Regions from separate parts of the Bacillus sp. HSf4 genome, predicted to be linked through region 2. Evidence: predicted binding sites of a transcription regulator. Region 2 holds the regulator's gene; each other region holds the start of a gene.
What was found. The regulator Rex, encoded in region 2, represses fermentation and respiration genes when NADH is low (regulators of the CRP and FNR family bind a similar motif). The targets are predictions, from matches to a motif close to TTGTGAAATATTTCACAA.

Region 1 (3,280 bases), 1.4 Mb from region 2:
ACCGATAGAGAAGACCGCTCCGCTGATCCCAAGGAAAAAACCGCCGATGATTAAATCGGACAAAGAATCTGCAGTGCTGATCCAAAAGATCGGGAATAGAAGCAGCAAAAAACTGATCATAAACGTCATTCTTGCTCCAAATTTGTTTGTGTAGTACCCAAGCGGAACCCGGAGCAGGGATCCAAGGATGACCGGGATCGCGGTAACGAGGGAGATTTGGCTTTCAGTCAGAGCGATATCTTGTTTAATGTGAGGCATGAGGGAAGAAATCAACACCCAAACCATAAATCCTGCCACCAAACTAATTGACTGCAGCGGCAATTGCATTTTTTGACGTTTTACCATTAGGGAATACTCCTTTCAAAGAGAAAAATGAAATATTTCATTGGCATGTTTTTATCTTACAAAATGTCTTTCAAAAACAATGTGAACAACATCACACGTTCAAGATGATAAGATGGTGTTGAATAGGCGGTCAGGCAAAAGAAATGAGAAAATCACAAAAATAGGTCGTTCATTGATGAACATTTTCGTTTATCATGAAAAGAAAAAGGAGTGCTAGGCGTGTTTTTACAGCTGACACAGGAAGAAAAACAGGCGATGATGAATGAGATCAAACGTTTTTACCTTGAAGAGAGGGGAGAAGACGTCGGAGATATTGCGGCGATTCAGACGTTTGAATTTATCAAGGAAAAGCTTGGTCCTTACTTTTACAATCAGGCGTTAAAAGACAGCCGCAAGGTCGTGGAAGAAAAAGCGGCGGCGATAGAAGAGGAGCTTTTTGCACTGGAAAGGCGCCTTTGACAGGGGGCTTAAAGGCAGTCATTTGAAGGGATTGAGTTTGCGATGGAATTTTTGAAGCAGTTCCTGATTTTCAGCGATTTGAATGACGAAGAGTTCAAACAGATTGAACAGATCGCATCAAAGCGCAAATATCAGCCGAGAATGTTTGTTTTCATGGAAGGGGAAGAGCGGGAGGCCGTTTTTTTCATCAAATCGGGGCTAGTGAAAGCGTATAAGATTGATGAAGACGGCAATGAGCAAGTCATTTCCCTTCTGCAAAGCGGAGAGATGTTCCCGCACGTCGGTTTTTTTGACCGCTCCCCATACCCGGCAACGGCTGAAGCGGTTCAGGAAACCGAATTAATCGTGATCCGGATTGACGATTTTAATCATCTGCTCATGACATATCCGGAGATGACGATAAAGGTTATGAACCTGATGGGCAAAAAAATCCTTGACCTGCAGGAACGCATTCAAGGATTTATTTCCAAAGATGTGCAGCACCGGCTGATGCACGCCTTAGAGAAGTTAGCGGCTGAACACGGGGTGCGAAAAGGAAAAGACGTCTATATCAATTTGCCGATCACCAATCAGGATTTTGCCAATATGGTCGGAACATCAAGGGAAACGATCAACCGCACATTGAATGAAATGAAAAAGAAAAAGCTGCTGTCCGCCGACAGAAGCGGGATTCTGATACATGATTCAGATTGGCTGAAAAGGCTCTAGTTGTATGCCTTTGCCGCACCGCACCATCAGGCTTTCCTTTGATAAGGGGAGCCTGATTTTTTGAATTCACAAATCTGCCATCTTTTAAGTGATCTGGTTCACAACCGGTACTCTCAATATCCAGTATCTTAGGACATGCAAATTGAGAAAGGAGTGAACCATCATGGAAATTCAAAGGGAGACGGTACCCGAGAAGAAGACGGCAAAGAACGGCTTTTTGAAATCTGTTCTCGTGTTTACGCTGATTGTGAGTTTTTCGGTGCTGTTATTAGGGGGCTATTGGATATTCAAGACCCTTGCGCCAAGACCGCTTGAAACATCAGCCCCAAACGGAGAGGTGCTGATGACAAAATCGTCCATCAAAGGCGGGCAGGCCGTTTTTCAAAAATATGCGCTGATGGATTACGGAACGATTTTAGGGCACGGATCATACATGGGGCCTGATTATACAGCAGAAGCGCTGAAAATCTATACGGAAGGGATGCAGAATTTTAAGGCGGAGAAGCGGTACGGAAAGAGCTTTAAACAGCTGTCTGAAGAAAAACAAAACGTGATCCGTGATCAAGTCATTCGCGAAATGAGAAAAAACCGCTATGATTCAGCTTCCGACAAGCTGCAGCTGACAGAGGCGCAAGTCTATGGTTTAGAGCAGGTCCGCGCCCATTACCGTAAAGTGTTCACAGAAGGCGACGGCTGGGGGCTTGAGCCCGGGCTGATCAAGGAAAGCCATATGCCGAGTCATGCTAGAGCATGGATCGACAGTGAGGACCAGATCACACAGGTTTCCGATTTTATCTTTTGGACGGCATGGCTGTCCAGCACGTTAAGGCCCGGCGATGACATAACGTATACGAACAACTGGCCGTATGATGAAGAGGCCGGCAATACGATGTCTTTCGCCGCGGTTTGGTGGAGCGGCGCCAGCGTCACGATTCTCATTTTATTTATCGGCATCATTTTATTCGTGTTTTACCGTTATAAGCTTGGGATGAAGGAAGCTTATCAGGAAGGGGCGTTTCCGGTTTTTGATTTGGAAAAGCAGCCGCTTACGGCGTCACAGGTTAAAACCGGGAAATATTTCGCCGTCGTTTCCGTGCTGTTTTTTGTTCAGGCGATGCTCGGCGCATTACTTGCCCACTATTATATCGAGCCGGACAGCTTCTTTGGCATCGATTGGATCAGAGAGCTTTTACCTTTCAACATATCAAAGGGATTCCACCTGCAGCTGGCGATCTTTTGGATTGCGACATCATGGCTTGGCATGGGCATTTTTGTGGCTCCGCTTGTCGGCGGCCGGGAGCCGAAGCGGCAAGGCTTGTTTGTCGACATTCTGTTTTGGGCGCTGATTGTTCTTGTCGGCGGAAGCATGGCCGGTGAATGGCTCGGAGCAAAAGGCTATCTAGGGAACAATTGGTTCTTATTCGGCCATCAAGGAATGGAGTATATCGAGCTCGGCCGTTTTTGGCAGATCATTCTTGCGCTCGGCATGCTGATCTGGCTGTTTATCGTTTTCAGGGGCATTAAGCGCGGTTTAAAAAGAGAATCTGATAAAGGCGGCTTGATTCATTTGCTGTTTTATTCGGCCATCGCCATTCCGCTGTTTTACGGCGCCGCCTTTATGTTCAACCCGGGCACAAGCATCACCATGTCCGATTTTTGGCGCTGGTGGATCATCCATTTATGGGTGGAAGGGATTTTTGAAGTCTTCGCCGTCGTCGTTATCGGCTTTTTGTTGGTGCAGATGAATTTGGTGACGAAAAAGTCAACC
Region 2 (3,280 bases):
TTCGCCCATGTCGCCATGAATACGCTCGTTGTATTGATTCAGACTTTCCAAGGGCCTATTGAAGAATATTTGGAACGGCTCGAGAAAATGCAATTGATTATTGGAGGATTTTTATGATGAGAAGCCCTGTGTTTTGGGGGGTCATTTATTTATTGACAGGCGTGCTGTTTACTTACCTGGCATCCACCTCACCGGGAGGCATATGGTCTTTTTACACCATTCTGTTGATGCTTTTCGCCGCCTATAATATCAGTATTTCCTTCAAAATGTTCGCCTTGTCGGGCAGAATGAAGCGAAAAAAATAAAGAGCCCTTTCGAGCCATTCCCTTTCCGCGGGAATGGCTCTTTATTTGCTCTGGTCTTTCAAAAACGCCTGGTTTTCCTCCTGGATGATCGTTTTTTGCGCCTGTCTGTAAGAGATTCTTGAAATCACGATACTGAGCTCATAAAGCAGCAATAAAGGCACAGAAACCATTAAATGAGACAATACTTCAGGCGGTGTGATGAGCGCCGCGATAACAAACAAAACAAAATAGGCGTACTTTCTGATTCTGGACAAAAACATGGGCGTCACCAAACCGAGCCTCGTGATAAACATGATCACGACAGGCATCTGAAACAATAAGCCAAAAGGAAGCGTTAATTGCAGCAAAAACTGAAAATATTCATGAATTCCGATGACCTGATTGACGTTCAAATCATCGGAGATCCTCGTCATAAAATCGACGACAAACGGAAATAAAATAAAGTAAGAAAAGGCAATGCCGCCTAAAAAAAGTATGATCGATACCGGAATATAGCTGAGCGTCACTTTACGCTCTTTTTGATACAGCCCGGGGCTGACAAAAGCCCACAGATGATATAAAAGAAGCGGCGAAGTCAAGACAGCGCCGATGATGAAAGCAAACTGCACATACACAAACAAAGGGTCAGTCAGCTTAAACGCGTTAAGCGTGAGCAGCTTTGCTTCATCCGTCTGCTGCAGATAAATGATCAGCGGCTTTGCCAAAAAAAAGCCTGCTGCAACAAAAACGACAAAAAAGAAAAAAATCATCATGAGTCGTCTTCGAAGTTCTGTAATATGTTCTACCAGCGACATTTCTTTTCCCTTCATAAATGTCATCCTATCTTACTGATCTTCCTTCTTTTTATCCGTATCGTCGTCAGCCAACCCTTTTGTCGCATTTTTAAATTCCCGCAGCGTATTTCCGGCCGCTCTTCCAAGCTCCGGAAGTTTTTTCGGGCCGAATACTAAAAGCGCCACCACGACGATTAAAATAAAGCTTCCAGGACCGATTGGCATCAATGCCTGCCCCCTTTCCTTTACTTTTAAGCTTCCCGTTTTTCACTTGTCATTCATTGAATAATGCTTCAGAAAATACACGAGTGACTGCAGTTCAACCGCCAAATCTATATGATGAATTCGAATGTGGTCCGGCACATTCAAACGAGCCGGCGTAAAATTTAAAATCCCTTTAATGCCCAGCGCGACCAGCCTGTCTGTGATGGATTGCGCGGCTTGGGCCGGAACCGTCAAGATGGCGACGGGAATGTCATCCGTCATATGTTCTTCAAGGGCGTTTAAGTCATAGACCGGAACGCCGCCCACCTCGGTGCCGATTTTATTCTCATTGATGTCAAAAGCCATGGCAATTTTCGTATTGTTGTTTTTGATGAAATTGTAATGGAGAAAGGCTGTCCCTAAATTCCCCACACCGATGAGTGTTACGTTTGTCATTTCATCCTGATCAAGCGTCTTTCTGAAAAAGGACAACAGATAATTGACATTGTAGCCGTAACCTTTTTTGCCGAGGGCGCCAAAGTAGGAAAAATCCCTGCGTATGGTAGCGGAATCGACCTTGACGGCATCGCTCAGCTCAGCGGATGATACACGCTGTTTTCCGGATGCATGAAGGTTTTTTAGAAAACGATAATATAACGGCAGCCGTTTTGCTGTCGCTTGCGGAATTTTTGAATGATCCATGTTCATAGACGATCCTCCATGTTTACATCAGCTTTTTCCTTTTTGTAGCCACCGTTTTTCCCGCCAGTCTTTTCGAGAAGACATGTCGGTCCTATCACCATTCCCTTATCCGCCGCTTTGCACATGTCATAGACGGTCAACGCACAGACGGAGGCGGAAGTTAACGCTTCCATTTCCACACCTGTACTCCCTCTCGTCTTGACTCTAGATTGAATATGCAGCACGCTTTTCTGTTCTTTTTCCTCCCACCGAAAGGCAATATCAACTCCCTTGAGCGCGATCGGGTGGCACATCGGGATGATGGCGGAAGTTTGTTTTGCCGCCATGATTCCGGCAACCTGAGCCACTGCCAGCACATCGCCTTTCCCGATTTCCCGGTTGTTGATTTTTTCATGTACTTCTTTATTCATGGACACACTTGAGACGGCTACTGCGGTGCGGACTGTAGCTTCCTTTTCACTGATGTCAACCATCCTCGCTCTGCCCTGTTCATTAAAATGTGTAAATTCATTCATGATCAAAACTCTCCTTATAACGATCATACACTATTTTTTTCGTTCTGTCTTTTTCTTTTGGTTAAAATCTTCCAGACTTCACTTAATTGTTTGCTGACTGCCGGTTGATAGGCTACACTTAAAATAGCAGACAAGAGGTGAAATATCATGATGATCTTGCAAGTCAATCAGCTCGCAAAATCGTTTGGGGCTGATACTATTTTAACGAATATAAAGCTGGAAGTCAGATCAAAGGACAGGATTGCGATCGTCGGACGCAACGGAGCCGGAAAATCGACTTTCTTAAAAATCATCGCAGGAAAGCTGTCATATGAAAAAGGTGAAATCATCAAGCCGAAAGATTTAACGATGGGCTACCTGGACCAGCACTCAGGGCTTGATTCAAAGCTGACGATTAAGGAAGAACTGCTGTCGGTATTTGAATTTCTCAAGAAAATGGAACAAGAGATGCGTTCGATCGAAGAGCAAATGGCGCATGCTGATCCGGGCAAGCTGAACTCTTTAATGAAAACTTATGACAGGCTGCAGCAGGAGTTTAAAGACAAGGGCGGCTACCAATATGAAGCCGAAGTCAGATCCATCATGCACGGACTTGGTTTTGCCGGGTTTGATGATAACGCCCGCGTTCAGGACTTGAGCGGAGGACAGAAAACGCGGCTCGCTCTCGGTAAAATGCTTTTGACAAAGCCCGATCTCCTCATTCTCGATGAGCCGACGAACCACTTGGACATCGACACGCTGACATGGCTTGAACAATATTTGCAAAACTACAGCGGAGCGA
Region 3 (3,280 bases), 1.4 Mb from region 2:
GTTCAGCACAGCTCTGTAAATGGTGTCTGAATTGAACCAATGGTTAATCCCGGCGCCGACAATGATCATTGAGCGGCCCTCTGTGTCAATCGCATTTTGCGCGAATTCCCTTGCGATCTTGATCACCATTTCACTTTTAATGCCAGTAATCGGCTCTTGCCAAGCCGGTGTAAATGGTTCAGGATCATCAAATGATGCCGGGGTCTGTCCGCCGATTCCGCGGTTGACGCCATAGTTGGCGAGAGTCAGGTCGAAAACGGTGGAAACAAAGACTTCCTCGCCGTCCAGGATGACTTTTTTGATCGGAAGCGGTCTTTCGATCACCTTATTGCCTTCATGTGAGAAGTAAGGAATGTTGACCGTGCCGATCATATCTTCATGTCCAAGCATGGAAAGCCGAGGTGTGATCGGTTTTTCTGAATCCTCATCAACCATGCGCAAGTTCCATTTTCCTTGGCCGTCCCAGCGGGAGCCCATCGTGCCCTGCGGAATCGCAAATCCATCTGTGTCTTCGTCCCAAACGGCAGGCTTCCATTCATCGTGCTCTGTCGCACGCCCGATATCTTTAGCATGGAGGAAGCGGCCTGCTGTGAACGTTCCGTTTTCCTCTTTCAAAGTCACCAAAAACGGGAAATCGGTATATTGTTTTGCATAATCAATAAAACGTTCGGTCTTCTGGTTGACATAAAAGTCTTGCAGAATGACATGGCCCATCGCCATGGCCAGTGCTCCGTCGGTTCCTTGTCTGATGCTCAGCCAATCATCGGAAAACTTAGATGACTCAGCGAAATCCGGGCTGATCGAAATCACTTTTGCTCCTTTATAGCGGGCTTCGGCCAAAAAGTGTGCATCAGGTGTTCTTGTCAGCGGTACGTTGGAACCCCAAGTCATGATGTAGCCGGAGTTGTACCAGTCGCTGCTTTCGGGAACGTCGGTTTGATCTCCCCAAATCTGCGGTGAAGCAGGGGGAAGGTCGGCATACCAGTCATAGAAGCTCAGCATCGGGCCGCCGATCAGCGACATAAAGCGAGAGCCTGCCGCATGGCTGAGCATGGACATAGCTGGTATCGGCGAGAATCCGACATTGCGGTCAGGTCCGTATTTCATGACTGTATATAGAAGGGAAGCGGAAATCAGCTTTAAGACTTCGCTCCATTCGGCGCGGACAAAGCCGCCTTTTCCGCGCGCCTGTTTATAGGCTTTCGCTTTTTCAGGATTTTCGACAATCGATTTCCAGGCTTCCAACGGGTTTTTGTAAGTTTTTAGCGCCTCGCGCCACATTTGGATCAGCACGCCGCGGACATATGGATATTTGACGCGGAGCGGACTGTAAATATACCAGGAAAAGCTGGCTCCGCGCGGACAGCCGCGAGGCTCAAAGTCAGGCATATCAGGGCCTGTCGAAGGGTAATCAAGGCGCTGTCCTTCCCATGTGACAATGCCGTTTTTAACGTAGATATTCCAGCTGCAGGATCCGGTGCAGTTCACCCCGTGGGTGGAGCGGATCACTTTATCATGCTGCCATCTATTTCTGTATACATTTTCCCAATCCCGGTCTTCATAAGTGGTTTGGCTGTGATGATCAGAATGATGTTCTATAGGAGAGAAATAGTTTAATCTCCTGAAAAGTGGACTTGTTTTCTTTTTTTTCATGACTGTTTCACTCCTTTGTCGGTGCTGCTACCCTCACTATATACGGAGGAGAAGCGGCACCTTGTTAACTTTGTCACAATGTTGCTTCATTTCACGAATTCGTCACAATTTCAGGACGGCCTGTGAAAATGGGGCGGGGACTGAGGAATTAAAAAAGCCTGCTTCTTTAAGAAAAGAAAGCAGGCTGGGGCGCCGTTTTCATTCGCCTGTATCTAAAATTCTTTTTTCCCCGGTTATCTCCTGGATCGGGGCGATGTTTTGCGTGAATTCCAAAGTGCCGATGTAGTTGTTGTTTTCATCGCGTACGGCAAAGTAACGGATGAAAACATATTTATCTTTAAACTTGATCCAAAAATCTTCGACATCTTTTTTGCCCGATTTAAAATCGTCGAGAAGCTTGTTGACAATATGAACGCTTGCCGGTGGATGGCAGTTTTGGACGGTGCGCCCGATCACTGCTTTTGTCCTTGCAAAAATCCGTTCTTTACCGTGGGAAAAGTAGCGGACCACATCGTTTTCATCGATAAAGGTGAGGTCAACAGGAAGGTGATTCAGCATATGTTCAAGCTGTGTTACAGATAAAATACCTGTTGGAAGTCTGACATATCCGCTGGCTGTTTCTTCATTTATGTTGATCTGGTGCCGTTCAGGCTGCCAGACGGCTTCGGGGGCTGTCAGACAGTAGCCGATTTCATCGCTTTCCGCCGCGATTTTCAGCCATTCATCCTCGGTCAATGTCCGGAGGGCCATCGGCAGAAGAATATTCTCTTCTTTGTAGATCATTTCTGTGCCTTCATTGATGATAAAGCCGATCTCGCGAATGACGTCATCTTTTTTATCAGATGTGTAGTGTTCCAATAAGCGCTTGGCTTCTTTGATGCTTTTGCGGATGAAATCATCAACAGCCCACATCACTTGACTCGGCCCGTTGATCCCGTACTTTTCTAAGTAGGGGAAAAGGAGGTTTTCTTTTCTGCTGTAATGTTTGTCGACATCGGCCAGCAAATGTAAGTCTCCGATCAGCTTGTGTATGTTTTCCTGATTGTCTTCCTTTTCAAAACGATCGAGATGGAGCTGGATCTTAAAATTCAACAGAAGATCGAGTTCTTTATTTTCCTTTATAAACGTATGAACAGGATGGCCGGGCTCTTTGTCAGCCTCCGGTTTGTGAATATCGTCAATCGAACCTTTGAAAACGGAAGCGTGGACGGAACAGAGCTCCCGGATTTCTTCAGGCTTGATGCCTTCTTCCTTCATTAACGCCTGCTCCAATTGGGCGATTTCCTCGGCAGTGACAGATCCGAAAGCTTTTTTAAACCGCTCTTTTACCACTTCAAGAGATTTTCCTTTATGAAGGTCAATGATGATGTCTTTGAGCTGCTGTTTTTTTTCGCTTGACATTTCCCGATGTTCTTCCCGGTTGTTGATGAATTCGCTCATTGTTTGTCTCCTTTCCAAACGGGGTCAAATCCGTGCGCTTTTAATTTGTCTAAGACAAGCGTCAGGTCAATTTGTTTCATCCGCGCGCCCTTAGGTATTGTCATGATGCGCCCGGCGGTTTCAAGCATTCCCGGCTTTGTGATATGTTCAAAGCCGACGGCCTTCATCAAGGTTTTGATTTCAGGAT

Region 1: P3X63_RS10640 (nitric-oxide reductase large subunit) is a predicted target of Rex. The motif match lies at 1,599-1,616, and genes of this name have one in related genera.
Region 3: P3X63_RS10590 (nitrate reductase subunit alpha) is a predicted target of Rex. The motif match lies at 1,715-1,732, and genes of this name have one in related genera.

The regions. Positions count from the first base shown of each region.
Region 1 is NZ_CP120679.1:2,071,009-2,074,288, forward strand. Features, by position in the region: gene P3X63_RS10625 (nitrate/nitrite transporter) at 1-345, opposite strand, end outside; gene P3X63_RS10630 (DUF2164 domain-containing protein) at 565-804, shown strand; gene P3X63_RS10635 (Crp/Fnr family transcriptional regulator) at 847-1,512, shown strand; gene P3X63_RS10640 (nitric-oxide reductase large subunit) at 1,676-3,280, shown strand, end outside.
Region 2 is NZ_CP120679.1:685,462-688,741, reverse strand. Features, by position in the region: gene P3X63_RS03475 (CPBP family intramembrane glutamic endopeptidase) at 1-117, shown strand, start outside; gene P3X63_RS03470 (YdiK family protein) at 117-305, shown strand; gene tatC (twin-arginine translocase subunit TatC) at 347-1,123, opposite strand; gene P3X63_RS03460 (twin-arginine translocase TatA/TatE family subunit) at 1,130-1,303, opposite strand; gene P3X63_RS03455 (redox-sensing transcriptional repressor Rex) at 1,346-1,990, opposite strand; gene moaC (cyclic pyranopterin monophosphate synthase MoaC) at 1,987-2,499, opposite strand; gene P3X63_RS03445 (ABC-F family ATP-binding cassette domain-containing protein) at 2,647-3,280, shown strand, end outside.
Region 3 is NZ_CP120679.1:2,063,292-2,066,571, forward strand. Features, by position in the region: gene P3X63_RS10590 (nitrate reductase subunit alpha) at 1-1,653, opposite strand, end outside; gene P3X63_RS10595 (DUF438 domain-containing protein) at 1,852-3,093, opposite strand; gene P3X63_RS10600 (DUF1858 domain-containing protein) at 3,090-3,280, opposite strand, start outside.